Linked DNA regions of Cupriavidus necator N-1. The protein of the gene in region 1 interacts with the protein of each later gene in a pairwise test. Links are inferred from orthologs where the notes say so. Each region holds a gene or a part of one and is shown in the gene's direction. Other genes may lie near its edges.

Region 1 (15,409 bases):
GGCACAGAAGGCCGGGGCCGTACCCGGCACGCGAGACCGGGCGGCGCAGGAGCGACCCCATGTCTTTTGCCTTGCAGCCCGCGCGTGCCGCGGGTGCCCCCATCCAGCCCGTTTCCGCCGAAGAACAGCGCGTGCGCGTCGACCTTGCCGCCGCCTACCGCCTGGCCGCGCGCGAGGGCTGGGATGACCTGATCTACACCCATATCTCCGCCACGGTGCCGGGCGAGCCCGGCCACTTCCTGATCAATCCCTTCGGTTTTGCCTTCGACGAGATCGGCGCCAGCGACCTGGTCAAGATCAACGGCCGCGGCGAGGTCGTCGGCGAGACCGTGCATCCGGTCAATGTGACCGGCTTTGCGCTGCACGCCGCGGTGCATGCGGCACGCGCCGACGCGATGTGCGTGATGCACCTGCATAACACCGCCGGCATTGCCGTATCGGCACAGGCCGCCGGGCTGTTGCCGCTGTCGCAACATGCGATGCGCTTCCACGGCCGCATGGCCTATCACGACTACGAGGGCCTGGCCTTCACCCCGGCCGAAGGCGCGCGGCTGACCGCATCGCTGGGTGCGCATCCGGCCATGCTGTTGCGCAACCACGGCACGCTGACGGTGGGCCGCACCGTGGCCGAGGCCTATGTGCTGATGGCGACGCTGATCAAGGCCTGCGAGGTCCAGATTGCCGCGCAGGCGGGCGGTGCGCTGGTGCAGCCCGGCGCGGCTGTGGCGGACAAGACCTCTGAGCAGCTCTACGACAACGGCGCCGTCGAAGGCGTGATGGAGTGGCCCGCGCTGCTGCGCAAACTGGATAGAATCGATCCTTCATACCGGGACTGAGCGGGACTGGTTTCCCGCCGCGACTCAACCACATTCATCAAAGGAGCATTGCATGCCGACTTTCCACGTCGAAATGTTTGAGGGCCGTACCATCGAGCAGAAGCGCAAATTTGTCGAGGAAGTGACCCGCGTCAGCTGCGAAACCCTGGGCTGCTCGGCCTCGGCCGTCGACATCATCATCACCGACATCAAGCGCGAGAACTGGGCCACCGGCGGCGAGCTTTGGGCCGACAAGAAGTAAGGTTCCACGCAGCCCCACACTGAACACCATGCAGCACTTCGCCTCTGACAACTACGCCGGCTTCTGCCCCGAATCGCTTAAGTATTTCCTGGAAGCCAACGCGAGCGGCCACGAACAGGCCTATGGCGACGATACCTGGACGCAGAAGGTCTGCGACCGTATCCGCGAGCTGTTCCAGACCGATTGCGAAGTATTCTTCGTGTTCAACGGCACGGCGGCCAACTCGCTGGCGCTGTCGGCGCTGTGCCAGTCGTACCACTCGGTGATCTGCCACGAGCTGGCGCATATCGAGACCGATGAATGCGGCGGCCCGGAGTTCTTCTCCAACGGCTCCAAGCTGCTGACCGCGCCCGGCGCCGACGGGAAGCTCACGCCGGACGCGGTCGAGGCGCTGGTCACGCGCCGCTCCGATATCCATTACCCCAAGCCCAAGGTGGTGTCGCTGACGCAGTCGACTGAAGTCGGCACCGTCTACAGCGTGGAAGAGGTGCGCGCGATCGCCGCCATCGCCAAGCGCCGCCAGCTGCGCGTGCATATGGATGGCGCGCGCTTTGCCAATGCGGTGGCGTCGCTGGGCGTGCATCCGTCCGAGATCACCTGGCGCGCCGGCGTCGACGTGCTGTGCTTCGGCGGCACCAAGAACGGCCTGCCGGTGGGTGAGGCGGTGGTGTTCTTCGACCGCCGCCTGGCCGAGGACTTTGCCTACCGCGTCAAGCAGGCCGGGCAGCTGGCGTCGAAGATGCGCTTTATCTCCGCGCCGTGGCTGGGTTTGCTCGAGAACGACGTATGGCTCGCCAACGCGCGCCATGCCAATGCGATGGCGCAGTTGCTGCAGCAGCGCATCAGCGATATTCCGGGCGTTCGCATCATGTTCCCGACGCAGTCCAACGCCGTTTTCGCCGAGCTGCCGCTGCCCGCGATCGAGGCGCTGCGCGCCAGGGGCTGGCGCTTCTATACCTTTATCGGCGCTGGCGGCTGCCGTTTCATGTGTTCATGGGACCTGCAGCCGCAGACGGTTGAGGCGCTGGCCACCGATATGCGCACGGCGTGCGGCGCCTGACCGGCATCCCATACCTATAACGACGAGACCCCTTCAGGAGCCCCCAAATGCAATACCGATTCTGCCCGCAGTGCGGCGCGCCGCTGGAGGTGCTGCCGCTGTCCGGGCGCGAACGCCACGCCTGCGTGCAGCAGGACTGTGGCTTTGTGCACTGGAACAACCCGCTGCCGGTGCTGGCGGCGGTGGTGGAGTATCAGGACAAGCTGCTGCTGGCGCGCAATGCCGCCTGGCCGGAGACCATGTTCGCGCTGGTGACGGGCTTCCTGGAGCGCGACGAGCCGCCCGAGCTGGGCGTGGCGCGCGAACTGAAGGAAGAGACCAACCTCGATACCGAGTCGGTGTCGCTGATCGGCGTCTACGAGTTCATGCGCAAGAACGAGCTGATCATCGCCTACCACGTCAAGGCGACCGGCACCGTGGCGCTGTCCGAGGAACTGGCCGACTACAAGCTGGTGGCGCCGGAGGATGTGCGCGTCTGGTCGGCCGGCACCGGCTTCGCGGTGGCCGACTGGCTGGCCGCGCGCGGCTATCCGGTGCGCTTCTTCGACCGCCAGACCGGCGCCGACATTCCCGACCCGCGCCGCCCGCACGACTTCAGCCTGGTCGGGGGTTCGCTACAATACCGGTGGTGAGGCTGGCCTCCGGCCAGCCGCCCAGCCCCCAGAATCGAAGGAAGAGACGAATGGAGTTCCAGAAAGAAGTGGATGCGCGCGGCCTGAACTGCCCGCTGCCGATCCTGCGCACCAAGAAGGCCCTGGCCGACATGGCCAGCGGCGACGTGCTCAAGGTGCTGGCCACCGATCCCGGCGCCACGCGCGATTTCCAGGCCTTTGCCAAGCAGACCGGCAATGAGCTGCTGTCGCACTCGGAAGTGGACAAGGTGTTTGTGTTCTACATGCGCCGCCGCTGACCGGCATACGGCTCCCGCACCTGGCGGGACTGCACAAGGAAAAAGCCGCTCGAAAGCGGCTTTTTCCTTGTTTGCAGGGCCAGCGCGATCAGCTGCCGATGCCGGTCAGGTGCTCGCGCGATTCCAGGTAGGCGCTGAAGTCAGCCCCGACTTCCGGGTGCTTCAAGGCAAATTCAACGGTCGCCTTCAAGTAGCCCAGCTTGCTGCCGCAGTCATAGCGGCGGCCCTGGTAGCGGTAGGCCAGCACCTGCTCCTGACCCAGCAGCGACTGGATCGCGTCGGTCAGCTGCAGCTCGCCGCCGGCGCCCGGCTTCAGGTCACGCAGGTGTTCGAAGATGCGCGGGGTCAGGATGTAGCGGCCAACCACGCCCAGGTTGGACGGGGCATCTTCCGGTGCCGGCTTCTCGATGATGCCCGAGACCTTGATCACGTCCGCATCCCACTCGCGGCCGTCGATCACGCCGTAGGAGCGGCTTTGCTCCGGCGTGATCTCCTCGACGCCCAGCACCGAGCAGTTGTAGTGGTTGAAGGTATCCACCATCTGCTTCATCACCGGCGGGTTGCCGTCGATCAGGTCATCGGCCAGCATCACCGCGAACGGGGTGTCGCCGACCAGCTTGGCCGCGCACAGCACCGCATGGCCCAGGCCCAGCGCTTCGGGCTGGCGCACGTAGAAGCACTCCACGTTGGCGGGCTTGATCGAGCGCACCACGTCCAGCAGCGCCTGCTTGTTCTTGGCCTCAAGCTCCACTTCCAGCTCGTAGGCCTTGTCGAAATGGTCCTCGATGGCGCGCTTGGAGCGGCCGGTGACAAAGATCATCTCGGTAATGCCGGCGGCCATGGCTTCTTCCACGGCGTACTGGATCAGCGGCTTGTCCACCACCGGAAGCATTTCCTTGGGGCTGGCCTTGGTGGCCGGCAGGAAGCGAGTGCCCAGGCCCGCAACCGGGAACACAGCCTTGGTGACGCGATTTTCCATATCAGGTGTACCTCTCAGATTCCAGTCCATAACCCTGCCAGCCATTGCGGGCGCCGTCTGTCCGGTTCTGTCTGACGAAGCCGGACAGAACCCCCGGCAGGCAGGGGCGTGAATGCGGCCGCCGTGCCGTCAGGCCGGCAGCCGCTGCAGCTGGCCCTGCAGCTTGGCCAGCGTCTGCTCGAAATCAGCCAGGCGCTGCGTCTCTTGCGCCACCACGGCAGGCGGTGCCTTGGCGACAAAGCTCTCGTTGGACAGCTTGGCGCGGCACTTGCCGATTTCGCCACCGATTCGCTCGACTTCCTTCGACAGGCGCACGCGCTCGGCGGCGGCATCGATCTCGATCTTCAGCAGCAGGTGGTTGCCCCCGGCAATGGCGACCGGCGCGCCGGCGCCTTCAGCCTGCAGGGCAGCTTCATCTTCGAAGACGCGCACCTCGGAAAGTTTCGCCAGTGCCTGGATATGTGCGCTAGCCGCCTTCAGGAAGGCGCTGTCGCCCTCGGCGTAGAGCGGGATGCGCTGGGCCGGCGAGATGTTCATCTCGCCGCGCAGGTTGCGGCAGGCATCGATCACTTCCTTCAGGCGCGCAACCCATTGCTCGGCTTGCTCGTCGATCTTGGCGACCGCCGGCAGCGGGTAGGGCTGCAGCGCAATGGTTTCGGAGCCATCACCCTTGGCGCGGCCGGCCAGCGGGGCCACCTTCTGCCACAGCTCTTCGGTGATGAACGGGATGATCGGATGCGCCAGGCGCAGCACGGTCTCGAGCACGCGCAGCAGCGTGCGCCGCGTGGCGCGCTGCTGGGCCTCGGTGCCGTTCTGGATCTGCACCTTGGCCAGCTCCAGGTACCAGTCGCAGTATTCGTCCCAGACGAACTTGTAGATCGCGTTGGCGATATTGTCGAAGCGGTATTCGGCAAAGCCCTTCTCGACCTCGGCTTCCACGCGCTGCAGCAGCGACACGATCCAGCGGTCGGCCTGCGAGAAATCCAGATAGCCGTCCGGGCCGCAGTCGTGGTTGCACGGGCCCATGCCGCAGTCATGGCCCTCGGTGTTCATCAGCACGAAGCGGGTCGCGTTCCACAGCTTGTTGCAGAAGTTGCGGTAGCCCTCGCAGCGGCCGGTATCGAAGTTGACGTTGCGGCCCAGCGTGGCCAGCGACGCGAAGGTGAAGCGCAGCGCGTCGGCGCCGAAGGCGGGAATGCCCTCGGGGAATTCCTTTTTCGTCTTCTTCTCGATCTTGGGCGCGTCCTTGGGGCGGCGCAGGCCGGTGGTGCGCTTCTGCAGCAGCGTGTCGAGGTCGATGCCGTCGATCAGGTCCACCGGGTCCAGCGTGTTGCCCTCGGACTTGCTCATCTTCTTGCCTTCCGAATCGCGCACCAGGCCGTGCACGTAGACGGTATGGAAGGGCACCTTGCCGATGAAGTGCTTGGTCATCATGACCATGCGCGCCACCCAGAAGAAGATGATGTCGTAGCCGGTCACCAGCACCGACGACGGCAGGAAGTGATGCATCTCGGGCGTTTCTCCCGGCCAGCCCAGCGAGGAGAACGGCACCAGCGCCGACGAGAACCAGGTGTCGAGCACGTCTTCCTCGCGGCGCAGGCTGCCGGTGCTGCCGGCGGCCCTTGCCTTGGCCAGCGCTTCGTCTTCGGTGCGGCCGACAAAGCAGTTGCCGGCATCGTCGTACCACGCCGGGATCTGGTGGCCCCACCACAGCTGGCGCGAGATGCACCAGTCCTGGATATTTCCCAGCCACTGGTTGTAGGTGCTGATCCAGTTTTCCGGCACCAGCTTGATCTCGCCGCTCTGCACGGCTTCCAGCGCCACCTCGGCGATCGAGCGGCCCGGGTAGAAGGTGCCTTCCGGCGCCGGCTTGCTCATGGCGACGAACCACTGGTCGGTCAGCATCGGCTCGATCGCGCTGCCGGTGCGCTCGCTGCGCGGGGTCATCAGCTTGTGCTTCTTGACCTCGGCCAGCAGGCCGCGCTTGTCCAGGTCCTCGACGATGGCCTTGCGCGCGTCGAAGCGGTCCAGGCCGGCGTAGGCGGCGGGGGCGTCGGCAACGATCTTCGCGTCCAGCGTCAGGATCGAAAGCTGCGGCAGGTTGTGGCGCTGGCCCACCGCATAGTCGTTGAAGTCATGGCCCGGGGTCACCTTGACCACGCCGGTGCCGAACTCGCGGTCGACGTATTCGTCGGCAATCACCGGGATCTGGCGCTCGGTCAGCGGCAGATGCACGAACTTGCCGATCAGGTGCGCATAGCGCTCGTCTTCCGGGTGGACCATCACGGCCACGTCGCCCAGCATGGTTTCGGGGCGGGTGGTGGCCACGGTCAGGTGGGTCAGGCCACCCTTGGTGTCAGCCTCGACCAGCGGATAGTGGATATGCCACAGCGAGCCTTCTTCCTCGACGCTGTCGACCTCCAGGTCCGACACCGCGGTGCCCAGCACCGGGTCCCAGTTGACCAGGCGCTTGCCGCGGTAGATCAGGCCCTGTTCGTGCAGGCGCACGAAGGCTTCGGTGACCGCCTTCGACATCTCGGGCGACATCGTGAAGTACTCGCGGCTCCAGTCGATCGAAGCGCCCATGCGCCGCACCTGGCGGGTGATGGTCGAGCCCGACTCTTCCTTCCAGGCCCAGACCTTCTCGGTGAATTTCTCGCGGCCCAGCTCATGGCGCGACACGCCCTGCGACTCGAGCTGGCGCTCCACCACGATCTGGGTGGCGATGCCGGCGTGGTCGGTGCCCGGCACCCACAGCGTATTGGCGCCGCTCATGCGCGCATGGCGCGCCAGGCCGTCCATGATGGTCTGGTTGAACGCGTGGCCCATATGCAGCGTGCCGGTCACATTGGGCGGCGGCAGCTGGATCGCAAAGTCCGGGCGGGCAGGGTCGAAGGTCGGCTGGGCGATGCCGCGCTTCTCCCACTCGGGGCCCCATTTCGCCTCGATGGCGGCGGGTTCGAAGCTTTTGGCGAGGGACTGGTCTTGGGCGGTCATGCTGGGATGTGGATATTGGCGTCGGGGGTCGTCGCAGGGTGCTTCGGCCTGCGCCTGGCGCGGCGGCGGCCGTCGGCGGCCGGCATTGCGCCAGTAAAACGTTAAATTATACGGGGGTGGCAGGCTGGTGCCTATTTCCTGGCCATCCGGCCCCGCCGGATGTGACTTGCGCGACAGGGCCCGCCGGTATAATTGCCGTCAATCCACAAGGCTCATCCGATGTCCGACCTGCTTGCCAACCTGAACGCCGAACAACTAGCCGCCGTCACCCTGCCTGACGAGCCGGCGCTGATCCTGGCGGGCGCGGGCAGCGGCAAGACCCGCGTGCTGACCACGCGCATCGCCTGGCTGATCCAGAACGGCCGGGTCTCACCGGCGGGCATCCTGGCGGTGACCTTTACCAACAAGGCCGCCAAGGAAATGCAGACGCGGCTGTCGTCGATGCTGCCGATCAACACCCGCGGCATGTGGATCGGCACCTTCCACGGCCTGTGCAACCGCATGCTGCGCGCGCATTTCCGCGACGCCGGCCTGCCCCAGACCTTTGCCATCCTGGACAGCCAGGACCAGCTTTCGGCGCTCAAGCGGCTGCTCAAGTCGCTCAACGTCGACGATGAGAAGTACCCGGCCAAGAACCTGCAGTACTTCATCAACAATGCCAAGGAGCAGGGCCTGCGCCCGGCCGACGTCGAGGCCAACGACGACTTCAACAAGCGCTTTGTCGACCTCTATGCGGCCTACGACCTGCAGTGCCAGCGCGAGGGCGTGGTCGACTTTGCCGAGCTGCTGCTGCGCTGCTACGAGCTGCTGCGCTACAACGACGCCATCCGCCAGCACTACCAGCACCGCTTCCGCCACGTGCTGGTCGACGAGTTCCAGGACACCAACGTGCTGCAGTACCAGTGGCTCAAGCTGCTGGCCGGCTACGGCACGCAGAACCCGGCCGCAGTCTTTGCCGTCGGCGACGACGACCAGAGCATCTATGCGTTCCGCGGCGCCAACGTCGGCAATATGCGCGACTTCGAGCACGAGTTCCGCGTGCGCCGGCTGATCAAGCTGGAGCAGAACTACCGCTCGCACGGGCATATCCTGGATTCGGCCAACCACCTGATCTCGCACAACGCGCGCCGCCTGGGCAAGAACCTGCGCACCGACGCCGGCCATGGCGAGCCGGTGCGGGTGTTCCAGGGCGGCTCTGACGGCCAGGAAGCCGCCTGGATCATCGAGGAGATCCGCGACCAGATCGCGCAGGGCGCCAGCCGCGCCGAGATCGCCATCCTGTACCGAAGCAACGCGCAGTCGCGCGTGATCGAGCATGCGCTGTTCTCGGCCGGCATCGCGTACCGCGTCTATGGCGGCCTGCGCTTCTTTGAGCGCGCCGAAATCAAGCACGCGCTGGCCTACATGCAGCTGCTGGAGAATCCGCGCAACGATGCCGCCTTTGGCCGCGTGGTCAACTTCCCGGCGCGCGGCATCGGCGCGCGCTCGCTGGAAGTGCTGCAGGACATGGCGCGCCAGTACGACTGCGCGCTGGCCGAGGCGGTGGCCTACGTGCCCGGCGCGGCCGGCAGCAAGCTGGCGGCCTTTACGCGCCTGGTCGAGAAGATGCGCGACGATACCCGCCGCATGACGTTGGCCGAGACCGTCGAGTACGTGATCAACCACAGCGGCCTGATCACCCACTACCAGGGCGAGAAGGAAGGCCAGGACCGCATCGAGAACTTGCAGGAACTGGTGACCGCCGCGCAGGCCTTCGTGGTCGAGGAAGGCTACGGCCTGGAAGCGCTGGCCGCGGTGATTCCGGTTGACCGCAGCCCCGCCGCCCCGGCACTGGCCGACGGCGACCAGGCCCAGCAGGTGCTGGATCCGGAAGCGCTGCCGGTGGTGATGACGCCGCTGGTCGCGTTCCTGACCCATGCCTCGCTGGAAGCCGGCGACAACCAGGCCCAGGCCGGCCAGGACGCGGTGCAGATGATGACCGTGCACGCGGCCAAGGGGCTGGAATTCGACGTGGTCTTCATCACCGGGATGGAAGAGGGCCTGTTCCCGCACGAGAACAGCATGATGGACCCGGACGGCGTGGAAGAAGAGCGCCGCCTGATGTACGTGGCGATCACGCGTGCGCGCAAGCGGCTCTACATGTCGTTCGCGCAAAGCCGCATGCTGCACGGCCAGACCCGCTACCACGTGCGCTCACGCTTCTTCGAGGAACTGCCCGAGGCCTCGCTCAAGTGGCTGACGCCGCCGGCGCAGGGCTACGGCGGCGTGCGCCGCCAGGAGCGCGACAGCGCCTGGGGCCGCGACTGGTTCCGCAAGCCCGAGGACGTGCCCTATACCGGCACGCGCCCCACCGGCGGCATGGACAACGGCAACGGCTATGCCGATGCCAAGCGCGAGGCCGGCACCGGCTTCCGGGTGGGGCAGTCGGTGTTCCACAACAAGTTTGGCGAAGGCGTGATCACCGCGCTGGAAGGCGAAGGCACGGACGCACGCGCCAATATCAACTTCAAGCGCAACGGCGCCAAGTGGCTGGCGCTGTCGGTGGCGAAGCTGGACACGATCGACTGAGCGGGTCCGGCTTCGCTGCGCGCCATGCCGCGCCCCGGGCGGCTCAGGGCAGGGCGTGGCGGACCTCGCCAGCCTTTTCGTCGGGGCTGTCCACCGTCAGCAGCGGATTGATGAACAGCGAGGCCAGCGCGCCAACCCCGAGCAGCGCCGCCGAGATCATGAACGGCAGGTCATAGCTGCCGGTCCGCTCGATCAGGTAGCCGAATACCACCGGCGACACCATGCCGGCTACGCCGAAGCCGGTGTTCATCATGCCGCCCGCGGTGCCGGCGTACTTGCCGGCGATGTCCAGCGGCAGGCTCCACAGCACCGCGTTGGTCAGCTCCAGGAAGAAGAACGACAGCGACAGCAGGATCACGGCGTTGACGGCATCGCCCGTAGAGGTCATCGGCACGATGAACATCAGCGAGCCGGCCAGCCCCACGAACAGGATCGAACCGCGCGCCAGGCGCAGGTTGCCGGTGCGCCGGTAGATGCGGTCCGACAGCACGCCGCCGAGCGTGTCGCCGACCACGCCCGCCATCAGTGGCAATGCCGTGAACAAGGCCAGCTGCTTCAGGTCGAAGCCGCGCGCCTCCTTCAGGTACGAGGGCAACCACGTCAGGTAGACCCACAGCGACCAGCCGTAGCAGAAGTCGACGAAGGTCACCAGCCACATGCGCCGGAACAGGCGCCGCCACGGCGTGGCCACCTTGGCTGCCTGCTGGCTATCGCCGCGCCGGTAGCCGATTTCCTGCAGCTCCTGCGCCGTCACGCGGCGGTGTTTGTCGGGCGAATCCTTGAAAAAGAAGGCGTACAGCAAGGTCCAGCCGAGGCTGACCGCGCCCAGCACGATGAAGGCTTCGCGCCAGCCGGCGGCGGCCACGATGACCAGCACGATCGGCGGCGTGATCGCACCGCCCAGCCGCGCGAAGCTGTGGGTGATGCCCTGCGCGAAACCGCGCTCCGCCACCGGCATCCAGTAGGTGAAGGCGCGCGTCGCGGTCGGGAATGCACCGCCTTCGCCGATTCCCAGCACGAAGCGCAACACCACCAGCATCAGCACGCTGCCCGCGAAGCCGGTCAGCACGGTGGCCACGCCCCAGATCAACGACAGCACGATCAGCACCTTCTTGGGCCCGAACTTGTCGGCCATCCAGCCGCCGAGGATCTGCATGGCGGCATAGGGGTAGGCAAAGGCCGAGAACACCAGCCCCAGCTGCGATGTGGTCAGCCCCATTTCCTCGCGGATCAGGGGGGCGGCGACCGAGATGTTGACGCGGTCGATATAGGCGATGAAATACATCAGGCACATGACGCCCAGGATCATGTGCCGGGTCTTGATGCGTTGCTTCATAACCACCTCCTATGCGCGGCGCGCGCGTGGTGTTGACGGGGCGGCGGCCGGCGCACGGTCCGTAGCCATGCGCTTGCGGCGCGGCCGGGGCGCGGCGCCGGCCGCGCTGCCCCGTCCTTGAGCAATCTGTCTGCAGTCTTGAGTCGTGTCTCCTGGTCTGGTGGATTCTGGTCGGGCAGGCTCCTTGGCTAGGGTTGTGGAAAGGGAGGGAAGGTTCAGACGTGGTCGAGCAGCTTCAGCCGCTGCACCTTGCCGGACGGGCCGCGCGGCAGCTCGGCGATAAAGCGGAACTCCTTCGGCGTCTTGTAGCGGCCCAGCTCGCGCAGGCAATGCGCGCGCAGCGCTGCGTCGTCGCAGTGCGCGGCCTCGCGCATGACCACGTAGGCGACGATCTCCTGCCCGTAGGCCGGGTCCGGCACGCCGACCGCCGCGGCTTCGAGCACGGCCGGATGGCGCAGCAGCGCCTCGTCGATCTCGCGCGGGGCGATGTTCTCGCCGCCCTTGATGATCAGTTCCTTGGCGCGCCCGGTGATGTAGAAATAGCCATCGGCGTCGCGGTAGCCGAGGTCGCCCGTGCGCAGCCAGCCGTCGTGCGTAAAGGCCTCGCGCGTGATGTCCGGCGCCTTGTAGTAGCCCGCCATCACGCTCTCGCCCTGCAGCACGATCTCGCCGACCCGTCCGTCAGGCACCGGCTTGCCGTCGCGACCGAGCACGCGTGCGCGCGTGCCAGAAGGCTGGCCGATGCTGCCGATGCGCCGCCGGCCCGGGTCGAGCGGATTGCTGAACGCCGGTGCGGCAGTCTCGGTCATGCCCATGGTCTCGATCACGCCGATGCCGAAGCGCGCCTCGAAGGCGCGGTGATGCTCGGGCGGCAGCGCCGCCGAGGCCGAGCGGCAGAAGCGCACGCCGGCCGGGGCCTGGCCGTGCGGATCGTTCAGCAGGTAGGCGATGATGGTCGGCACCACGTTCAGCCAGGTGCAGCCGTGGCGCGCGCTGTCCTGCCAGAACGCGCCGGCGGAAAATCGCATCGGCATCACCACCGAGCCGCTATGCACCAGCGGCGCGATCGCGGTCACGACCAGGCCATTGATGTGGTACAGCGGCAGCGTCGCCAGCACCCGGTCGGCCGGCCCGAGGCAGTGCTCGCGGCTGACGTTGGCGCCATTGGCCATCAGGTTGCGCTGCGTCAGCAGCACGCCTTTGGGCGTGCCGGTGGTGCCGGACGTGTACATGAGCAGCGCGGGCGCGTCCGGCTGGGGTGGGGGCAGTGGCGACGCAGCGTCATGCGTGGCGGGCAGTGCCGGCAGGCTGTTGGCGTCGGGCGCGGTGACGATCACCGGCACGTCCAGCCCGGTCTCGCGCAGGGCCTCGCGGATGGCGGCTTCTCCGTCGGGCCAGGTGAAGACCAGCCGGGTATCCGAATGCGCAAGGATGTAGCGCAGCTGCGCTGGCTGGCACAGCAGGTTGATCGGGTTGACGACCAGCCCGCTAGCCATGGTGCCGAGCAGGAGCCGCGCGGTCTGCTCGCCGTTGGGCAGGTACACCGACACCGTCTGCCCGCTGCCCAGGCCGGCTGCCGCATAGCGGCGGCCGAGCATGCCGGCGTCGGCCGCCAGCGCGCCGAACGTGAGCGCATGGCCACTGTCCGGGGACAACAGGTAGGGCTTGTCGGGCCACTGCGCGGCACGCACGGCCATCAGCGCGGCAAGCGTGTCGAACACTTCGGGTTCCGTGCGCGCGTTCATTTGCCGACCCTCGCGAAGTAATCGCCCAGAAGGTCCGATTCATCGGGCACGTGCTCGGCGATGGGCACGGCGATGCGGGTGATGTTCAGGAATTGGCGCCAGCCGAGGTTGTCCGAGAAGTTGTTGCCGCCCCAGGTGCCGCAGCCCATCGACAGCGAGAACGGCAGGCCGTTGTCGAAATTCCCGCCGGTGGCGAAGCAATGCGCCTGGTTCACGATCACGCGCGCCACCGGCAGTTCCTGCCCGAGCTGCAGCGCATGACGCGGGTTGGACGAATGCAGGCTGACCGAATGCCCGGCGCCCATATAGGCGTACAGGCTCGCCACGCGCTCGACCGCCGCCGCGAAGTCGGCGGCGCGGTAGAGCGTCAGCACGGGCGAGAGCTTTTCGCCGGAGAAGGGGTAGTCGCTGCCGACGCCGGCTTCTTCCACCAGCAGCATCGCGGGCTGCAGCGCGCGCACGCGTTCCAGCCCGGCGAGTTCGGCAATGCGGGCCGCGCTCTGTCCCGTGAAGGTGCCGGCGAGCTTGCCGTCGCGCCACATCAGCGCCTGCAGCCGCGCTTTCTCCGAAGCCGTGAGCAGCACGCCGTCGACCGCCGCCAGGGCGTCGAGCATGGGCGTGTAGACGGCGTCGAGCACGACCAGGCTGTTCTCCGACGAGCAACTGGTGGCGTTGTCGAAGGTCTTGGAGCGCACCACCTTGGCGGCCGCGTCATCCAGCGCGGCGCTGGCGTCGATGATCGATGCCACATTGCCGGCGCCCACGCCGAAAGCCGGCGTGCCGCAGGTGTAGGCCATGCGCACGTTGGCCTGCGAGCCGGTCGCGACCACCAGGTCAGCCTGCCGCATGAGCTCTGCCGTCGCGGCCTTCGAGACCGGCGCGGGCAGCATCTGGACCAGGTCGGCGGGCAGGCCGGCGCGGGCAAACTCGGCGTGGATGAACGACAGCAGCAGCGCGCAGGTGTCCTGCCCCTTCGGCGACGGCGCCACGATCACGCTGTTGCCGCACTTGAGCGCGTTGATGATCTTGTTGGCCGGCGTGGCCGCGGGATTGGTCGACGGGGTGATGGCCGCCACCACGCCCACGGGCCGCGCGATCTCGGTAATGCCGGCTGCCGCATCCTGTGCGATCACGCCTACCGTCTTGCGGCCATGCAGGTCGCGCAGCAGGCCCAGCGTCTTGCGGTGGTTCTTGCGGATCTTGTCGTCGACATTGCCCAGGCCGGTGTCGGCGACGGCACGCTCGGCCAGCTGGCGGTTGCGCGCGGGCTCCATGATGGCCCACGCCGCAGCGGCGACTGCCGTGTCGACGGTGGCCTGGTCGGCACGCGCGAACTCGCGCTGCGCCTGCCTGGCCCGGGCCACGACCGCAGCGACGGCTTCGGCCGCGGCTTGCGCTGGCTGCGCGGGCAGGGATGCCGTCGGTAAGGGCAAATCGGAATTGTTGGACTGCCGGCGATGCAGTATTTGCACACTCATGGATTCGACTCCGCGGTTTGGACAGTTAGGGCCACCGCGCTTTGTCGTGCACTTCGCGGCACCATCGGCGGCCCTGGATCGAATCTAGTGAAGCGGGGCAGACAGGCCGTCCCAATTTGTGCGCTTTCGCGAGCGCGCAGCCGGGGTGCGATCCAGAATTCAGTTTTCGGGACGGCCATGCGTCCCGGAATCCTTTAAATTTGATCCATGAGCAATCACTCGAATGCCGCCGCGGTGCGCGCCTTCCGCATTCTCGAGATCCTGTCCGCGGCCGACGGACCCCTGTCGCTGGCGGCCATCGTGCAGGCGATCGAGTTGCCGAAGCAGACCGTCCACCGCATCCTCAAGCAGCTGGAAAGCACGTGGCTGGTGTCGCGCACGGCTGGCAACCGCCACTACGAGTGCTCATCGCGCGTGCGGCAGCTGGCCGTCAATGTGCTGATGCAGGCAGGTCCGGCGGCGGCGCGCCATGCGATCCTGCAGCAACTGGTCGACAAGATTGGTGAGACCTGCAACCTGACCATGCTGTCCGGTGACGACGTGGTCTACCTGGACCGCGTGGAAACGCAATGGCCGCTGCGCATGCACCTGCAGCCGGGCTCGCGGGTGCCGCTGCACTGCACCGCCAGCGGCAAGCTGCTGCTGGCGTTCCTGCCGAGCGCGCAGCGCCAGCGCCTGGTTGCCAGCCTGCCGCTGCGCGCGCACTCGGCGCACACCATCACCAATGCCGAGGCCTTGCACGCGGAACTGGCCGAGACGCGGCAGCGGCGCCTAGGGGTCAACAATCAGGAAAACCTGGAAGGCATGATCGCGGTCGCGGTGCCGGTGATGCGCAACCGGACCCGCGCCTGCGCGGCGATTGCCGTGCAGGTGCCAATGGCGCGCATGACGATGGACCAGCTGATGGGATTCGTGCCGGACCTGCGCCTGGCAGCGGACGAGATGGTGAAGACGTTCTGCGAATAGCCCGTGACGCGAGAGGCAAGCGCGGGCCTTGATCGATTGAGGCAAAAAAACCGGCACGCTGCCGGTTTTTTTGCCTGTTCAGGCGCCCGGCGCTGCCGGCGCGGCCGGGTCCACCCCCGGCGGCGTCACGTTGAAGCAGCCCCGGTACGTCGCATAGAACGAGCAGTACAGGATCGCCAGCATCAGCAGCGAATACGGCGTGACCAGGAACGACAGCACCGTCTCCGCGCCGAAGGCGCTGAACACCGCCTCCAGGAAGAACGGGATCGCCACCAGCAGCATCGCGAACAGCA
Region 2 (15,227 bases), 1.3 Mb from region 1 along the record:
AGCAAGTGGGATTCCCTGCTGGCGCGCGACACCAAGGGCCTGCTGATGAAGCGCATGATGGAATGCGTCGACGGCGAGTATCAGACTATGAAGGCCAAGGACGGCGCCTACGTCCGCGAGCATTTCTTCAACACGCCTGAACTGAAGGCGATGGTGGCCGACTGGTCCGACGACGATATCTGGCGCCTGAACCGCGGCGGCCACGATCCGCACAAGATCTACGCCGCCTACAAGGCTGCCAGCGAGCACAAGGGCCAGCCCACGCTGATCCTGGCCAAGACCATCAAGGGCTATGGCATGGGCGACGCCGGCCAGGCCATGAACGTGGCCCACCAGCAGAAGAAGATGCCGGTGGACGCGATCCGCAAGTTCCGCGACCAGTTCAATCTCCCCGTTGCCGACGACCAGCTGGAAGATGTGCCGTACATCACCTTCCCGGAAGGTTCGAAGGAACTGGAATACATGCGCCAGGCGCGGCAGAACCTGGGCGGCTACCTGCCGGCCCGCCGCCAGAAGGCCGAAGCCCTACCGGTCCCGCAACTGTCCGCGTTCGAGGCGCTGCTGAAGGCCACCGGCGAGGGCCGAGAAGTGTCCACCACCATGGCCTTCGTGCGTATCCTGAACACCCTGCTGAAAGACAAGCAGATCGGCAAGCACGTGGTGCCCATCGTCCCGGACGAGTCGCGCACCTTCGGCATGGAAGGCCTGTTCCGCCAGGTCGGCATCTGGAACCAGGAAGGCCAGAAGTACGTGCCGGAAGACCATGACCAGCTGATGTTCTACAAGGAATCGCAGACTGGCCAGGTGCTGCAGGAAGGCATCAACGAAGCCGGCGCCATGTGCGACTGGATCGCCGCCGCCACGTCGTACTCGACGCACGGCGTGCAGATGATCCCCTTCTATATCTACTACTCGATGTTCGGCATCCAGCGGATCGGCGACCTGTGCTGGGCCGCTGCCGACATGCGCTCGCGCGGTTTCCTGCTGGGCGGCACCGCCGGCCGCACCACGCTGAACGGCGAAGGCCTGCAGCATGAAGACGGCCACTCGCACGTGTTCCACGCCGCCATCCCGAACTGCATCTCGTACGACCCGACCTTCCAGTACGAACTGGCGGTGGTCATGCAGGACGGCCTGCGCCGCATGTACGCCGAGCAGGAAGACGTCTACTACTACCTGACGGTGATGAACGAGAACTACGAGCATCCGGAAATGCCGGCTGGCGTAGAGCAGGACATCGTCAAGGGCATGTACCAGTTCCGCAAGGGCGTCGAGAACAGCAACGCGCCGCGCGTGCAGCTGCTGGGCTCGGGCACGATCTTCCGCGAAGTGATCGCCGCTGCTGACCTCCTCAAGAAGGACTGGGGCGTGGAGTCGGACCTGTGGGGCTGCCCGAGCTTCACCGAACTGGCCCGCGAAGGCCACGACGTCGAGCGCTTCAACCTGCTGCACCCGACCGAGACCCCGCGCGAATCGCACGTGGCCAAGAGCCTGAAGTCGGCCCGCGGCCCGGTGATCGCCTCCACCGACTACGTACGCGCCTTTGCCGAGCAGATCCGTCCGTTCGTGCCGCGCCGCTATGTGGTGCTGGGCACCGACGGCTTCGGCCGCTCGGATACGCGCGAGAAGCTGCGCCACTTCTTTGAAGTGGACCGCTACTGGGTCACGCTGGCCGCGCTCAAGGCGCTGGCCGACGAGGGTGCGATCGGCCGCGACAAGGTCGCCGAGGCCATCAAGAAGTACAACCTCGATCCGAACAAGCCCAACCCGATGTCGGTCTGATCCGGCAGCCAGCACCAACCCCCGCAGTACGGCAACGCCGTGCCGCGGGCGCCCCGGCCAGAGCCCGGACGGCGCCTTGCGGCATGGCGGCGTGACAGAAGCGGGCGGCGAAGGTAATCTCGCCGCTTGCGGACGTCGCGCGTGCCGGCCTGCCCAGGAGACACTGAATGAGTCAAGCGATTGAAATCAAGGTGCCGGATATCGGCGACTATGACGCCGTTCCCGTCATTGAAGTGCATGTGAAACCCGGCGACAGCATCGACGCGGAAGACGCGCTGGTGACGCTGGAGTCGGACAAGGCCACCATGGACGTGCCCTCGCCGCAGGGCGGCGTGGTCAAGGAAGTCAGGATCAAGGTTGGCGACAACGTCGCCGAAGGCTCGGTGCTGGTGATGCTGGAGCCGGCCGGCCAGGCCGCTGCTGCGCCCGCGCCTGCAGCCGCACCGGCGCCTGCCGCCGCTGCACCGGCCCCGGCAGCCGCCGCAGCCCCCGCAGCCCCCGCGCCGGCTCCGGCCGCAGCGCCGGCTGGCGGTGGCGGCATCATCGAGGTGAAGGTGCCTGATATCGGCGACTACGACGCCGTGCCGGTCATCGAAGTTCACGTCAAGGCGGGCGACACCATCAATGCCGAAGACGCCGTGGTGACGCTGGAGTCCGACAAGGCCACCATGGACGTGCCGTCGCCGCAAGGCGGCGTGGTCAAGGAAGTCAAGGTCAAGGTCGGTGACAACGTCGCCGAAGGCACGCTGCTGCTGATCCTGGAAGGCGCCGCCGCAGCCGCCGCCCCGGCCGCTGCCGCCGCGGCACCGGCTCCGGCTCCGGCTGCCAGCGCGCCCGCACCGGCGCCGGCCCCCGCAGCCGCCGCCCCGGCTCCGGCCGCAGCGCCTGCTGCCGCGCCGGCCGCCGCTGGCGCAATCGGCAAGGCCGCCCACGCCAGCCCCTCGGTGCGCAAGTTCGCACGCGAGCTGGGCGTGGACGTGTCGCGCGTGCCGGGTACCGGCCCCAAGGGCCGTATCACCCAGGAAGACGTGCAGGGCTACGTCAAGGGCGTGATGAGCGGCCAGGCCGCCGCGCCCGCGCAGGCCGCCGCGGCTGGTGCCGGTGGTGGCGAGCTCGGCCTGCTGCCGTGGCCGAAGGTCGATTTCACCCGCTTCGGCGAGGTCGAAAGCAAGGCCCTGTCGCGCATCAAGAAGATCTCGGGCGCCAACCTGCACCGCAACTGGGTCATGATCCCGCACGTCACCAACCATGACGAAGCGGACATCACCGAACTGGAAGCCTTCCGCGTCCAGCTGAACAAGGAAAACGAAAAGGCCGGCATCAAGGTGACGATGCTCGCCTTCATGATCAAGGCCACGGTGGCGGCGCTGAAGAAGTTCCCGAACTTCAATGCCTCGCTGGACGGTGACAACCTCGTGCTGAAGAAGTACTTCAACGTCGGTTTCGCCGCGGACACCCCGAACGGCCTGGTCGTGCCGGTGATCAAGGACGCCGACAAGAAGGGCGTGCTGGAGATCAGCCAGGAAATGAACGAACTGGCCAAGCTGGCACGCGACGGCAAGCTCAAGCCGGACCAGATGCAGGGCGGCTGCTTCTCGATCTCGTCGCTGGGCGGCATTGGCGGCACGTACTTCACGCCGATCATCAATGCGCCGGAAGTGGCCATCATGGGCGTGTGCAAGTCGTACCAGAAGCCCGTGTGGGACGGCAAGCAGTTCGTGCCGCGCCTGACGCTGCCACTGTCGCTGTCGTGGGACCACCGCGTCATCGACGGTGCCGAGGCCGCGCGCTTCAACACGTACTTCGGGCAACTGCTGGCGGATTTCCGCCGGATCCTGCTGTAAGCGGGGTTGCGCCGGGCAGGCCGACGGCCTGGCCTGCCCGGCGCACCACGCGCAACCGGGAGCGAGCCATGACTACCTGCGTGGTCGTCAGGAAGGGCGCCGAGGTGGCCATCGCGGCAGACGCGCTGGTCACCTTTGGCGACACGCGCCTGTCGCGTGCCTACGAGCGCAACCAGAAGGTGTTCCCGGTGGGCGACGGCTTTATCGCGCTGGCCGGGACCACCGCGCACTTCCCGGTCATGCGCACGCTGCTGGCGGGGCTGGGCGAGGAGTGCCGGCTGGGCTCGCGCGACGACGTGTTCCGCACCTTCCTGAAGGTGCATGAGAAGCTGAAGTCGGACTATTTCGTCAACACCAAGGAAGACGAGGACGATCCCTACGAGTCGTCGCAGATCGTATGCCTGATCGCCAATCCGGCGGGCATCTTCGGCGTCTATTCGTACCGCGAGGTGTTTTCGTTCGACCGCTTCTGGGGCATCGGCTCGGGCCGCAACTACGCGCTGGGCGCGATGCATGCGGTCTATGACCGGCCGGACCTGGATGCGGGCGAGATCGCGCGTATCGGCGTCGATGCGGGCGTGGAGTTCGACAAGAGTTCGGCGGGGCCGATCGAGGTGCACACCGTGCGGCTGCACGAGGGTGACGCCGCACCGGCGGCGGTGGCTGGCGGTACCGCGGGTGGCAATCCGTCGACCGGCAATACAGCACCCGACAGCGCGGCAACCAACAACGACGGCGCGCCCTGAAGCCGAGAGGCGGGCGCGCATAGAGGAGCAAACATGAGTGTGATCGAAGTCAAGGTGCCGGATATCGGCGATTTCGACGCGGTGGAAGTGATCGAGGTGCTGGTCAAGGCCGGCGACACGGTCGAAGTGGAACAGTCCCTGATCGTGCTGGAATCCGACAAGGCCAGCATGGACGTGCCGTCGTCGGCCGCCGGCAAGGTGGTTGAGGTCAAGGTCAAGGTCGGCGACAAGGTCGGCCAGGGCGCGGTGATCTGCACCATCGAGGCCCAGCAGGCCGCGGCCGCCCCGGCGCCCGCGCAAGCCCCGGCACCGGCGCAGGCTCCCGCACCCGCGGCGGCTGCTCCGGCCCCGGCTCCTGCCGCCGCCAGCCACAGCGGCGGCGCCGATATCCAGTGCGAGATGCTGGTGCTGGGCGCCGGCCCCGGCGGCTATTCGGCCGCTTTCCGCGCCGCAGACCTGGGCATGAACACCGTGCTGGTGGAGCGCTACGGCACCCTGGGCGGCGTCTGCCTGAATGTGGGCTGCATCCCGTCCAAGGCGCTGCTGCACAACGCCGCCGTGATCGACGAAGCCAAGGCGCTGGCTGCGCACGGCATCCTGTTCGGCGAAGCCAAGATCGACCTGGACGGCCTGCGCCACTACAAGAACCAGGTGGTCGGCAAGCTGACCGGCGGCCTGGCCGGCATGGCCAAGGCGCGCAAGGTGCAGGTGGTGCGCGGCGTCGGCAATTTCCTCGACCCGCATCACCTGGAGGTGGAGCTGACTGAAGGCGAGGGCAAGCAGACCACCGGCAAGAAGACCGTGATCCGTTTCGAGAAGGCCATCATCGCCGCCGGCAGCCAGGCGGTGAAGCTGCCCTTCATCCCCGAAGACCCGCGCATCGTCGACTCGACCGGCGCGCTGGAGCTGCCCGAAGTGCCCAACAAGATGCTGGTCATTGGCGGCGGCATCATCGGCCTGGAAATGGCCACGGTGTACAGCACGCTGGGTGCCGACATCGACGTCGTGGAAATGCTCGACGGCCTGATGAACGGCGCTGACCGCGACCTGGTCAAGGTCTGGGAAAAGAAAAACAAGGACCGCTTCGGCAAGGTCATGCTGAAGACCAAGACCGTCGGCGTGGAAGCCAAATCGGACGGCATCTACGTCAAGTTCGAAGGCGAGGCCGCACCGGCCGAGCCGCAGCGCTACGACCTGGTGCTGGTGTCGGTAGGCCGCTCGCCCAACGGCAAGCGCATCAGCGCCGAGAAGGCAGGCGTTGCCGTGACCGACCGCGGCTTTATCAACGTCGACAATCAGTTGCGCACCAACGTGCCGCATATCTTTGCGATCGGCGATATCGTCGGCCAGCCGATGCTGGCGCACAAGGCCGTGCACGAAGCCCACGTGGCGGCGGAAGCCGCCCATGGCGAGAAGGCCTACTTCGATGCCAAGCAGATCCCGTCGGTGGCCTTCACCGATCCGGAAGTGGCCTGGGCCGGCCTGACCGAAGACGAATGCAAGGCGAATGGGATCAAGTACAGCAAGGGCGTGTTCCCCTGGGCGGCTTCGGGCCGCGCCATCGCCAACGGCCGCGACGAGGGCTTCACCAAGCTGATCTTCGACGAGGAAACCCATCGCGTGATCGGCGGCGGCATCGTCGGCACGCATGCCGGCGACCTGATCAGCGAGGTCTGCCTGGCGATCGAGATGGGCGCCGACGCGGTGGATATCGGCAAGACCATCCATCCGCACCCGACGCTGGGTGAGTCGATCGGCATGGCGGCGGAGATCTATGAAGGTACGTGTACTGACGTGCCGCCGCCGCGCAAGCGCTGAGCGCCGGTCGCCGCAAGCGAGAAAGCCCGCCTGTCCAGGCGGGCTTTCTCATGGGCAATTATGCAATTAACCGCCAGGATTTGGCGGCGTCCGCGAGATCTGGTGCCACAACCGCTTGCATCGCGGCCGGGATGCAGTTTGCGACAGGAGCGGCGCAAGATCTTCGCTGCCTATACTGAATGCAGCCGGCATGCACCTCAATGCAACCGAGGGCGGCACTGCATATTCGCACGCGGCCGTTCGCTTGCCAGATGTCTGCTGGCGGGATCCGGTGGCCCCCCGTGTGGCTACCGTTCAGCTGACAAGGAGGCACGACGTGTTCAGGCATCTTCTTGTTGCGGTAGACGGCTCCGCACTGGCCGAAGCGGCCTTTCGCAAGGCACTGGTGTTCGCGCAGGAGACGCAAGCCAGCATTACGGCGGTGCGCGCCTGCCCGGATTTCCACATCACGACTTACCACACCGAAATGCTCACCGACACCCGAGAGCAGTTCGAAGAGGCGGTCCTCGAGGACGCATCGAAATACCTGGACGGCATCGCCCGAGAGGCCGCCGCGGCAGGCGTGCCTTGTGACACCAGCAGCGTGGTCGACGACCACCCCTACGATGCCATCATCAAGGCTGCCGAAGAAAAGGATTGTGACCTGATTGTCATGGCATCTCATGGACACAGGGGTGTGAAGGGTCTGCTGATCGGCAGCGAAACCCTGAAGGTACTGACCCACAGCAAGATTCCGGTGCTGGTATATCGCTGAACGCCGCGTGAACGGGGTCGCCGGGATCGATGATGCCGGACACGTTCGTGATGCCACCATGGTTGCCTGTCATGGGCGCCATAAAGGATCCGCCATGAGCACTCGCCGCTATGTCGTGATGATCGACCAGCCCAGGGACGTTGCCGACGAGCAGATGGCAGAGTACATCAAGCATGCCATCGCCGGCTGGGGTGCCGGATTGCCCCCGCCTCCGGCGGACAGCCCGTTCTTCGACCTGGATGTGTTGTCGGTAACCGTGATCAGCAAGCCGCACAAGGACCATCCATGAAGGATGTGCCCGGTTCAGGGAGCTACCCCGGCCGTTACTGGCATTTCCTGGATGACGGCCGCATGCAATGCGACCTGTGCCCGCGCAACTGCCGCCTGCACGGCGAGCAGCGCGGCGCTTGCTTCGTGCGCCAGCGGGTCGGCGATCGGATGGTGCTGACCGCCTACGGCCGCTCGTCGGGCTTCTGTATCGATCCTGTCGAGAAGAAGCCGCTCAACCACTTTTACCCGGGCTCCGCCGTCCTGTCGTTCGGCACGGCCGGCTGCAACCTGGCCTGCAAGTTCTGCCAGAACTGGGATATCAGTAAATCGCGCGAGATGGAGACCCTGGCCGATGCGGCCATGCCCGAAGCGATCGCCGCATCGGCGGCGGCGCATGGTTGCAAGAGCGTGGCCTTCACCTACAACGACCCGGTGATCTTCGCCGAATACGCCATGGACGTAGCCGATGCCTGCCACGAACTGGGGATCAAGGCGGTGGCAGTGACCGCCGGGTATATGGGCGCCCAGGCGCGGCGTGATTTCTACACCAGGATGGATGCGGCAAACGTCGACCTGAAAGGCTTTACCGACGCGTTCTATGTTGCCTTCACCGGGGCGCACCTGCAGCCGGTACTGGAGACGCTCCAGTACCTGAAACACGAAACCGATGTCTGGCTGGAGATCACGACGCTGCTCATTCCCGGCAAGAACGACAGCGATGACGAGATTCGCGCCGAGGCCCAGTGGATCGCCAGGGAGCTTGGCCCCGACGTTCCGCTGCACTTCACCGGATTCCATCCGGACTACAAGATGCGCGACGTGCCGCCGACACCATGCTCCACCCTTGCGCGCGCTCGCAAGCACGCGTTGGCGGAGGGGCTGCATTACGTCTACACCGGCAACGTCCACGATACTGCCGGTGCCACCACGTATTGCCCTGTTTGCCGCGCGCAGCTCATTGTGCGCGACTGGCATGCGATCGAAAGCTATCGCCTGACGCCCACGGGAACTTGCCCGGACTGCTTTGCGCAGATTGCAGGACGTTTCGGGAATTTTGAGCGTCAGTTCGGGCGGCGGCGGATTCCTGTGTACATCGGGGAATAAGCCGGCATGCAGGCGCAGGGCCCACAGCCGCAGGTCGCTGGGACCAACCTGGTGGAAGGGGGAAGCGCAAAAAAAAGCCCGACCTGTAGAGGTCGGGTTTAACGATACCTTTGGACAAGGAGACCGCGGTACCGAGGAGACATCGGCAGACAAGGCAGCGCCGGTGCAACTCAGTCAGGGCACTACCTTCATCGTTGGCAAAGCACACCGCAAACGCCAGGCGTCGATATGCTTTGGCAACGGACCGGCCGTAGCCGGTCCATCTTCAACGCAGACTGCTATCAGGCAGCCGTCGTCTTCTTCGCCGTGGCCGTACGGGCCGTGGCGCTGGCTTGCTGGGCAGCCTTGGTGGCAGCCGTTGCCGCAGCCTGGAAGTTGGTTTCAGCGATTTCGACCGCTTGCTTGGTCGCCTTCTGCACCGACTCGTAGGCGTTGTTGGCAGCGGAGATCGCCGACTTCACGATGGCCACGGTCGATTCCGAACCGGCCGGGGCGTTCTTGGCGAGGTTCTCGACCAGGGCTTGCACGTTCTTCGAGCCTTCGGCCAGTTGGGCCTCGGCTACCTTGGTGAACTCGCTCTGGGTTTCCGAAGCGATTTCATACAGGTGGCGCGTGTAGGCCAGGGTCTTTTCGGCAACCGGCTGCACGGCTGCGGCCTGGATGGCCAGCAGTTCCTGCGCGTCCTTGGCCGACAGTGCCTTCTTGGCGTTGTCGACGCTTTCCGCGAACGAGGTCTTGACGACCTGCAGGTTCAGCTCGACGAGCTTTTCGACGCCTTCAAACGCCTTGGTGGTCAGGCCGAACAGCGTTTCGAGGTTGGCCTTTTGCGCTGCTGCAACTTGTTCCGGGGTGAGGATCATTGCTGGTCTCCAGTGGTGAACTTCAAGGTCTAGCAAATTAAGCCGCCTAGATGTCAGGGCCGTGACGGTGTTGTGCCGGATTCGGCCAGCCCAGGCGTGTGGGTGGGTCAAGGCGCATTTCTTGTTTGGTGCGCCGCAACAATTCCTATTGTAGAGACGCCGGATTCAATGTCAAGTGGATTTTGTGCGATGCACAAAAGAGCGTTGCAGACGATGTACGGATGTGGCGGCTGCGCTATCCCGGCACGCTCCGGCGATGGCCGGGCAGGGGTGCTACCATCCCGGATTGCCCGCGCCCGCACGGCTGGCCGCCGCCGGGAATCCAACAAGACGTGAACCGAACCGCCCAGGCCACTTCCATGCTCGCTTTCTACGCCGACCACTTTGTGCTGCCACTGCCACCCGGGCACCGTTTCCCGATGCGCAAGTACAGCATGCTGCGCGATGCCGTCGCGGCGCAGGTGCCGGGGTTGCGCCTGGTGGAGGCGCCGCGCGCGGGCGACGACGCCTTGTTGCTGGCGCACACGCCCGGGTACGTGCAGGCCGCGTCAACCGGCACGCTCGACGCGGCGCGCCAGCGCGAAATCGGCTTCCCGTGGTCCGAGGCCATGGTGGAACGCTCGCGGCGCTCCGCCGGCGCCACCATCGAGGCCTGCCGGACGGCGCTGCGCGAAGGCGTTGCCGTGAACCTGGCGGGCGGCACCCACCATGCGTATGCCGACAAGGGCGGCGGCTTCTGCGTGTTCAACGATGCCGCCATTGCGGCCCGCGTGCTGCAGCGCGATGGTGCCGTGCGCCGCGTGGCCGTGGTCGACCTGGACGTGCACCAGGGCAACGGCACCGCGTCGATCCTGCAAGGCGATCCCTCCGTGTTCACGCTGTCGCTGCATGGCGAGAAGAACTATCCGTTCCGCAAAGAAGCCAGCAACCTGGACGTCGGCCTGCCAGACGGCTGCGACGACGACACCTATGCGCAGGCGCTGCAGGCGGCGCTGGACACGCTGTTCAGTCGCTTCGATCCTGAACTGCTCATCTACCTGGCCGGTGCCGATCCGCATGAGGGCGATCGCCTCGGGCGGCTCAGGCTGACCCTGGCGGGCCTGGCACGGCGCGACCGGCTGGTGTTCGATGCCGCGCATGCACGCCAGTTGCCGGTGGCAGTGGCGATGGCGGGCGGCTACGGCAACCAGATCGAGGATACGGTTGCGGTCCACGCGCAGACTGTGAGCCTAGCCGCGCAATATCACGCGCGCCATGCACAGGTGGCGCTGGCCTCATGAGTGGCGTGATGGAGCAAGGCGGCGCAGCGGCAAGCGCCCGCGCCACCCTGTGGGTGGCGTCGATGCCGTGGCTGTTCGTGCTGATCTGGAGCACCGGCTTTATCGTCGCCAAATACGGCATGCCGTATGCGGAGCCGATGACCTTCCTGTTCCTGCGCTTTGCCGGCGTGGTGGTGCTGATGGTGCCATTCGTGCTGCTGGCGCGCGTGCCGCTGCCGCGCCTGCCAGGCAAGGCGGAAACGGACTGGCGCGCCGTCGGCCATATCGCCGTCGCCGGGCTGCTGCTGCAGACGGGCTACCTGGGCGGCGTCTGGGCGGCGATCAAGCTTGGCATGCCCGCCGGCGTATCGGCGCTGATCGTCGGCATGCAGCCGATCCTGACCGCGCTGATCGCCACGCGCATGGGTGAGCGCATCGGCGCGCGCCAGTGGCTGGGGTTGCTGCTGGGCATTGCCGGCGTGGCACTGGTGGTGGCCAACAAACTGGGTGCCAGCGGGCTCACGCCGGCAAGCCTGGCACTGGCGGGTGGCGCCTTGCTCAGCATCACGGTCGGCACGGTCTACCAGAAGCACTACTGCCCGGTGTTCGACCTGCGCATGGGCTCGGTGATCCAGTTCGCCGCGGCGGCACTTGCGTGCGTGCCGTTCATGTTCCTGTTCGAGACCCGCGCGGTGCAGTGGAGTGCCGCGATGTTCGGTGCCATGGCGTGGTCGGTGGTGGCGCTGTCGATCGGCGCGATCTCGCTGCTGTTCCTGCTGATCCGGCAGGGCGCGGCCACCAAGGTGTCGAGCCTGATGTACCTGACGCCGCCCACTACCGCAGTGATGGCCTGGCTGCTCTTCGGCGAGCGCTTTCCGCCGCTAGCCGCTGCCGGCATGGTGCTCGCGGCGCTGGGTGTCGCACTTGTCATCCGCCGCTAGCCGCGGCGCGTTCGAGTCGCGTACGCGGCTACTTCAGAGTATTCCTATTCCATCCTGTTCCGTCCACGTCTCATGAAACCGCAAGCCGAGTCGCGCAGTGCCTATCCGTACTTCCAGCCGATCACCACGCGTTGGATGGATAACGATGTCTATGGCCACGTTAACAACGTTGTCTACTACAGTTATTTTGATACCGTGGTGAATACCTACCTGATCCGGCAGGGCGTGCTCGATGTCACATCGGGCGACACGATCGGGCTGGTGATCGAGACGCAGTGCAACTACTTCTCGTCGCTCAGCTTCCCCGAGACCGTCGTGGCCGGCCTGCGCGTGGCAAGGCTGGGCACGTCGAGCGTGCGCTATGAGGTCGGGCTGTTCAGCGGCGACAACGAGATCGCCGCCGCGCAGGGGCATTTCATCCACGTCTATGTCGATCGCGCCACGCGCCGGCCGGTGCCGTTGCCCGAGCCGCTGCGCGAGGCGCTGCTGCCGTTGGTGATGACCGACGCGGTGGCGGGCGGGCAAGGGTGGGAACGGGGCAACAGGAGATGAACAAGATGTCCCACGAGGTGCAATTCGGTTCGCAGGATGCCGTGGACTGCGTGGATCGCGCGATCCTGACGCGGCGTTCGGTGCGGGCCTTTCTCGATACGCAGGTGCCGCGCCGGACCGTCGAAGAAATCCTGGCCGTGGCCAGCCGTGCGCCGTCGGGCACCAATACGCAGCCGTGGCGCGTCTATGTGCTGTCCGGCGAGGCCAAGGCCAAGCTGTGCGCCGATGTGCTGTGCGCCTACGAAGACCCCGAGCGCGACAGCAAGTACCTGGAGGAGTATCCGTACTACCCGCGCGAGTGGGCCGATCCCTACTTGTCGCGGCGGCGCAAGGTGGGCTGGGACCTGTACGGGCTGCTTGAGATCAGCCGTGAAGACAAGGCGCGCATGCATGAACAGCATGCGCGCAACTTCCGTTTCTTCGATGCGCCGGTGGGGATGATCTTCACCATCGACCGCATCATGGAGCAGGGCAGCTGGCTGGACTACGGCATGTTCCTGCAAAGCATCATGGTCGCCGCCCGGGCGCGGGGGCTCGATACCTGCCCGCAGGCGGCGTTCACGCAATTCCACAAGATCATCGGCAGTCACCTGCGGCTGCCGCCGGAGGAAATGGTGGTGTGCGGCATGTCACTGGGTTTTGCCGACCCGGAAGCGATCGAGAACCAACTGACCACGGAACGTGAACCGGTCAGCGAGTTCGCGCGTTTCCTCTCATAGTAAAGCTTGTATCAATGTGTAACGATGAATGCCGATATACAAGGTGACTTCCCTGTGTTGGCTGGAGTGTTTCCAGGAGGCAGCAAGGTGAACCCGGGTACGCCCGGGGCAAGCCAGAGGCGGTTCGCATGCAAACGTGACCTTTTGGTTGCTTTTTCCACAATGTGGAAATGTTTGCAAATCGAACTTTAAGGAGCGTCTGTAAGTCTTTAATCTTGCTAACAATTTCTTTCTTTCCTACACTAGCGCCATTCCTATGCGCTGAACGAATCATGTTCCGGTCTGATTCCATTTTTTCCAGATTCTTCGGCTCCGCACCCCTGTCCGCTGTTGCTGCCGCGGTCCTGGTGTCGGTGTCGATGGTCGCGGCACCCGTGGCCCTAGCGGCCACCACGTCTGCAACCACCCAAAAAACGCCCAAGAAGCAGGCAAAATCGGCTAACGCCGAGAAAAAGAGTGCTTCGAAGACTGTCGCCAAGAGTTCGCGTGGCGGCAAGGTCGCCAAGAGCGAAGCAAGCAGCACGCGCAAGGTGGTGGTGCTGAGGAACGGCAAGCGCCATACCGTTGTGGCCCAGCGCGCGGCGCCCGTGCGCGCCGTCTTCACCCCGGCCAAGCCGTCGCTGGGCGAAGCCATGGGCTTGCGCGACACGGATGACGCGCTGGCACTGCGTTCCAGCGTGGCGCTGGTGATGGACCAGAACTCAAACGAGGTGCTGTTCCAGAAGAACGCCAGCGCGGTGCTGCCGATTGCCTCGATCACCAAGCTGATGACCGCGCTGGTGGTGATGGACGCCCGCCTGCCGATGGACGAAGTCCTGACCATCTCCGAGGACGACCGCGACACCGAGAAGCACAGCAGTTCGCGCCTGCGCTTCGGTACGCAGTTGACGCGCCAGGAACTGCTGCTGCTGGCGCTGATGTCGTCCGAGAACCGCGCCGCGTCGGCACTGGGCCGCAACTATCCGGGCGGCCTGCCGGCCTTTGTGCAGGCGATGAACCGCAAGGCCCGCGAGCTGGGCATGAACGACAGCCACTTCGTCGATTCCAGCGGGCTGTCGAGCAGCAATGTGTCGAGCGCGACAGACCTGGTGCGCATGGTCAACGCAGCGTACCGCAACCCGACCATCCGCGAGTTCTCGACGCAGACCGAGCATGAGGTCAACGTGATGGGCCGCACCCAGCACTACGTCAGCACCAACCGCCTGGTGCGCGGCGGCAACTGGGAGATCGGCCTGCAGAAGACCGGCTTTATCTCCGAAGCTGGCCAGTGCCTGGTGATGCAGGCCAAGGTCCAGGGCCGCAACGTGGTGATGGTGTTCCTGGACTCGGCCGGCAAGCTGTCGCGCTTTGCCGATGCCAACCGCGTCAAGGAATGGCTGGAGCATGCGCCGTCGCCATCGTCCCCGCAGCGTGGCTTCCCGTCGTCGCCGAACCTGACGCAGGCTCCGGGCGGCGCGCACGCGATCCTGGCTTCGCAGCAGTCGCGCGGCATTTGATACGGAACGCCTGACCGGAAAAAACGCGCCGTGCTACGGCGCGTTTTTCTTTTTGGCGGCCGCGGCCGTCAGAGCAGCTTGCCGGGGTTCATGATCCCGGCCGGGTCGAACACGGCCTTGATTTCGCGCATCAGCCGCAGTTCCAGCGGGTCCTTCATGGCCAGGAAGGCATGGCGCTTGAGCTGGCCGATGCCATGCTCGGCGCTGATGCTGCCGCCGTAGCGCATCACTTCGTCCAGCACTGCGTCGGTCACCGCATCGCCTTGCGTGGCCGCCCAGTCCCTGGGCGCGCCGGCTGGGCGCGACAGGTTGTAGTGCAGGTTGCCGTCGCCGAAGTGCCCGAAGATAAAGGGCCGGATGGCGGGATCGAGCCCACGCAGCCGCGTTTCCATCGAGGTCATGAAGGCCGGGATCTGCTCGATCGGCAGCGAGATGTCGTGCTTCAGGTGCGGGCCGTCGGCGCGCTGTGCCTCGGAGATTTCCTCGCGCAGTTTCCACAGCGCCTGCAATTGTGCGAGCGAGGCAGACACGGCTGCATCGAGGCACAGCTCGCGCTCCAGCGCCTCGCCGATGACGCGTTCGAGCAGCGCGTTCAGTGCCGCTTCATCGGTGGTGTCGGCCAGTTCCACCAGCACATAGGCGGGGTAGCGCTGCGCAAACGGTTCCTGCACCCCTTCCGCGTGCGTGAGCACCAGGTCCAGGCAGTCGCCGGTAAAGAACTCGAAGGCCTGCAGGCGCGCGCCGCATTGCGCGAACAGCAGCTCGTAGAGTGCCAGCGACTGCGCCGGTGAGGCCACCGCCGCCAGCACCACGCTGCGCGTGTCGGTGCGCGGGAACAGCCGCAGCGCGGCCGCGGTGATCACGCCGAGCGTGCCTTCGGAGCCGATCAGCAACTGCTTCAGGTCATAGCCGGTATTGTCCTTGCGCAGCGTGCGCAGGCCGTGGAAGACCTCGCCGTTGGGCAGCACGGCTTCCACGCCCAGCACCAGCTCGCGCGCCATGCCATAGCGCACCACGTTCACGCCGCCGGCATTGGTCGCAAGGTTGCCGCCGATCTGGCATGAATCTTCAGCCGCCAGCGA

What was found.
Region 2: the proteins of CNE_RS12880 (region 1) and lpdA interact in binary tests that used the Escherichia coli proteins (3 or more experiments, as listed by UniProt). The link is inferred for Cupriavidus necator N-1 from one-to-one orthologs.

What each region holds. Positions count from the first base shown.
Region 1 is NC_015726.1:2,731,045-2,746,453, reverse strand. The notes cover bases 6,870-9,916. They hold CNE_RS12880 (UvrD-helicase domain-containing protein), read left to right. Parts: upstream 6,870-7,242; coding sequence 7,243-9,591; downstream 9,592-9,916. Other genes in these bases: CNE_RS12875 (MFS transporter), read right to left, coding at 9,635-9,916; CNE_RS12885 (valine--tRNA ligase), read right to left, coding at 6,870-7,023. In the rest of the region: CNE_RS12915 (class II aldolase/adducin family protein), read left to right, coding at 60-836; CNE_RS12910 (4-oxalocrotonate tautomerase), read left to right, coding at 889-1,077; CNE_RS12905 (threonine aldolase family protein), read left to right, coding at 1,106-2,137; CNE_RS12900 (NUDIX domain-containing protein), read left to right, coding at 2,185-2,769; CNE_RS12895 (sulfurtransferase TusA family protein), read left to right, coding at 2,820-3,047; UTP--glucose-1-phosphate uridylyltransferase GalU, read right to left, coding at 3,136-4,026; more of CNE_RS12885, read right to left, coding at 4,156-6,869; more of CNE_RS12875, read right to left, coding at 9,917-10,927; CNE_RS12870 (acyl--CoA ligase), read right to left, coding at 11,143-12,672; sauS (acylating sulfoacetaldehyde dehydrogenase), read right to left, coding at 12,669-14,150; CNE_RS12860 (IclR family transcriptional regulator), read left to right, coding at 14,358-15,116; CNE_RS12855 (BPSS1780 family membrane protein), read right to left, coding at 15,195-15,409. UniProt on the Escherichia coli protein: A helicase with DNA-dependent ATPase activity. Unwinds DNA duplexes with 3'-5' polarity. Translocates on single-stranded DNA with 3'-5' polarity. Initiates unwinding more efficiently from a nicked substrate than double-stranded DNA.
Region 2 is NC_015726.1:1,410,426-1,425,652, forward strand. What follows is about bases 3,933-6,797. They hold lpdA (dihydrolipoyl dehydrogenase), read left to right. Parts: upstream 3,933-4,405; coding sequence 4,406-6,190; downstream 6,191-6,797. Other genes in these bases: CNE_RS06820 (Ntn hydrolase family protein), read left to right, coding at 3,933-4,372; CNE_RS06830 (universal stress protein), read left to right, coding at 6,507-6,797. Outside these bases: aceE (pyruvate dehydrogenase (acetyl-transferring), homodimeric type), read left to right, coding at 1-1,782; aceF (dihydrolipoyllysine-residue acetyltransferase), read left to right, coding at 1,950-3,626; more of CNE_RS06820, read left to right, coding at 3,695-3,932; more of CNE_RS06830, read left to right, coding at 6,798-6,944; CNE_RS06835 (hypothetical protein), read left to right, coding at 7,039-7,233; amrS (AmmeMemoRadiSam system radical SAM enzyme), read left to right, coding at 7,230-8,318; TIGR01841 family phasin PhaP1, read right to left, coding at 8,600-9,178; CNE_RS06850 (histone deacetylase family protein), read left to right, coding at 9,538-10,458; CNE_RS06855 (DMT family transporter), read left to right, coding at 10,455-11,378; CNE_RS06860 (acyl-CoA thioesterase), read left to right, coding at 11,451-11,930; CNE_RS06865 (nitroreductase), read left to right, coding at 11,927-12,649; pbpG (D-alanyl-D-alanine endopeptidase), read left to right, coding at 12,922-14,145; CNE_RS06875 (FAD-binding oxidoreductase), read right to left, coding at 14,214-15,227. UniProt on the Escherichia coli protein: Lipoamide dehydrogenase is a component of the glycine cleavage system as well as of the alpha-ketoacid dehydrogenase complexes.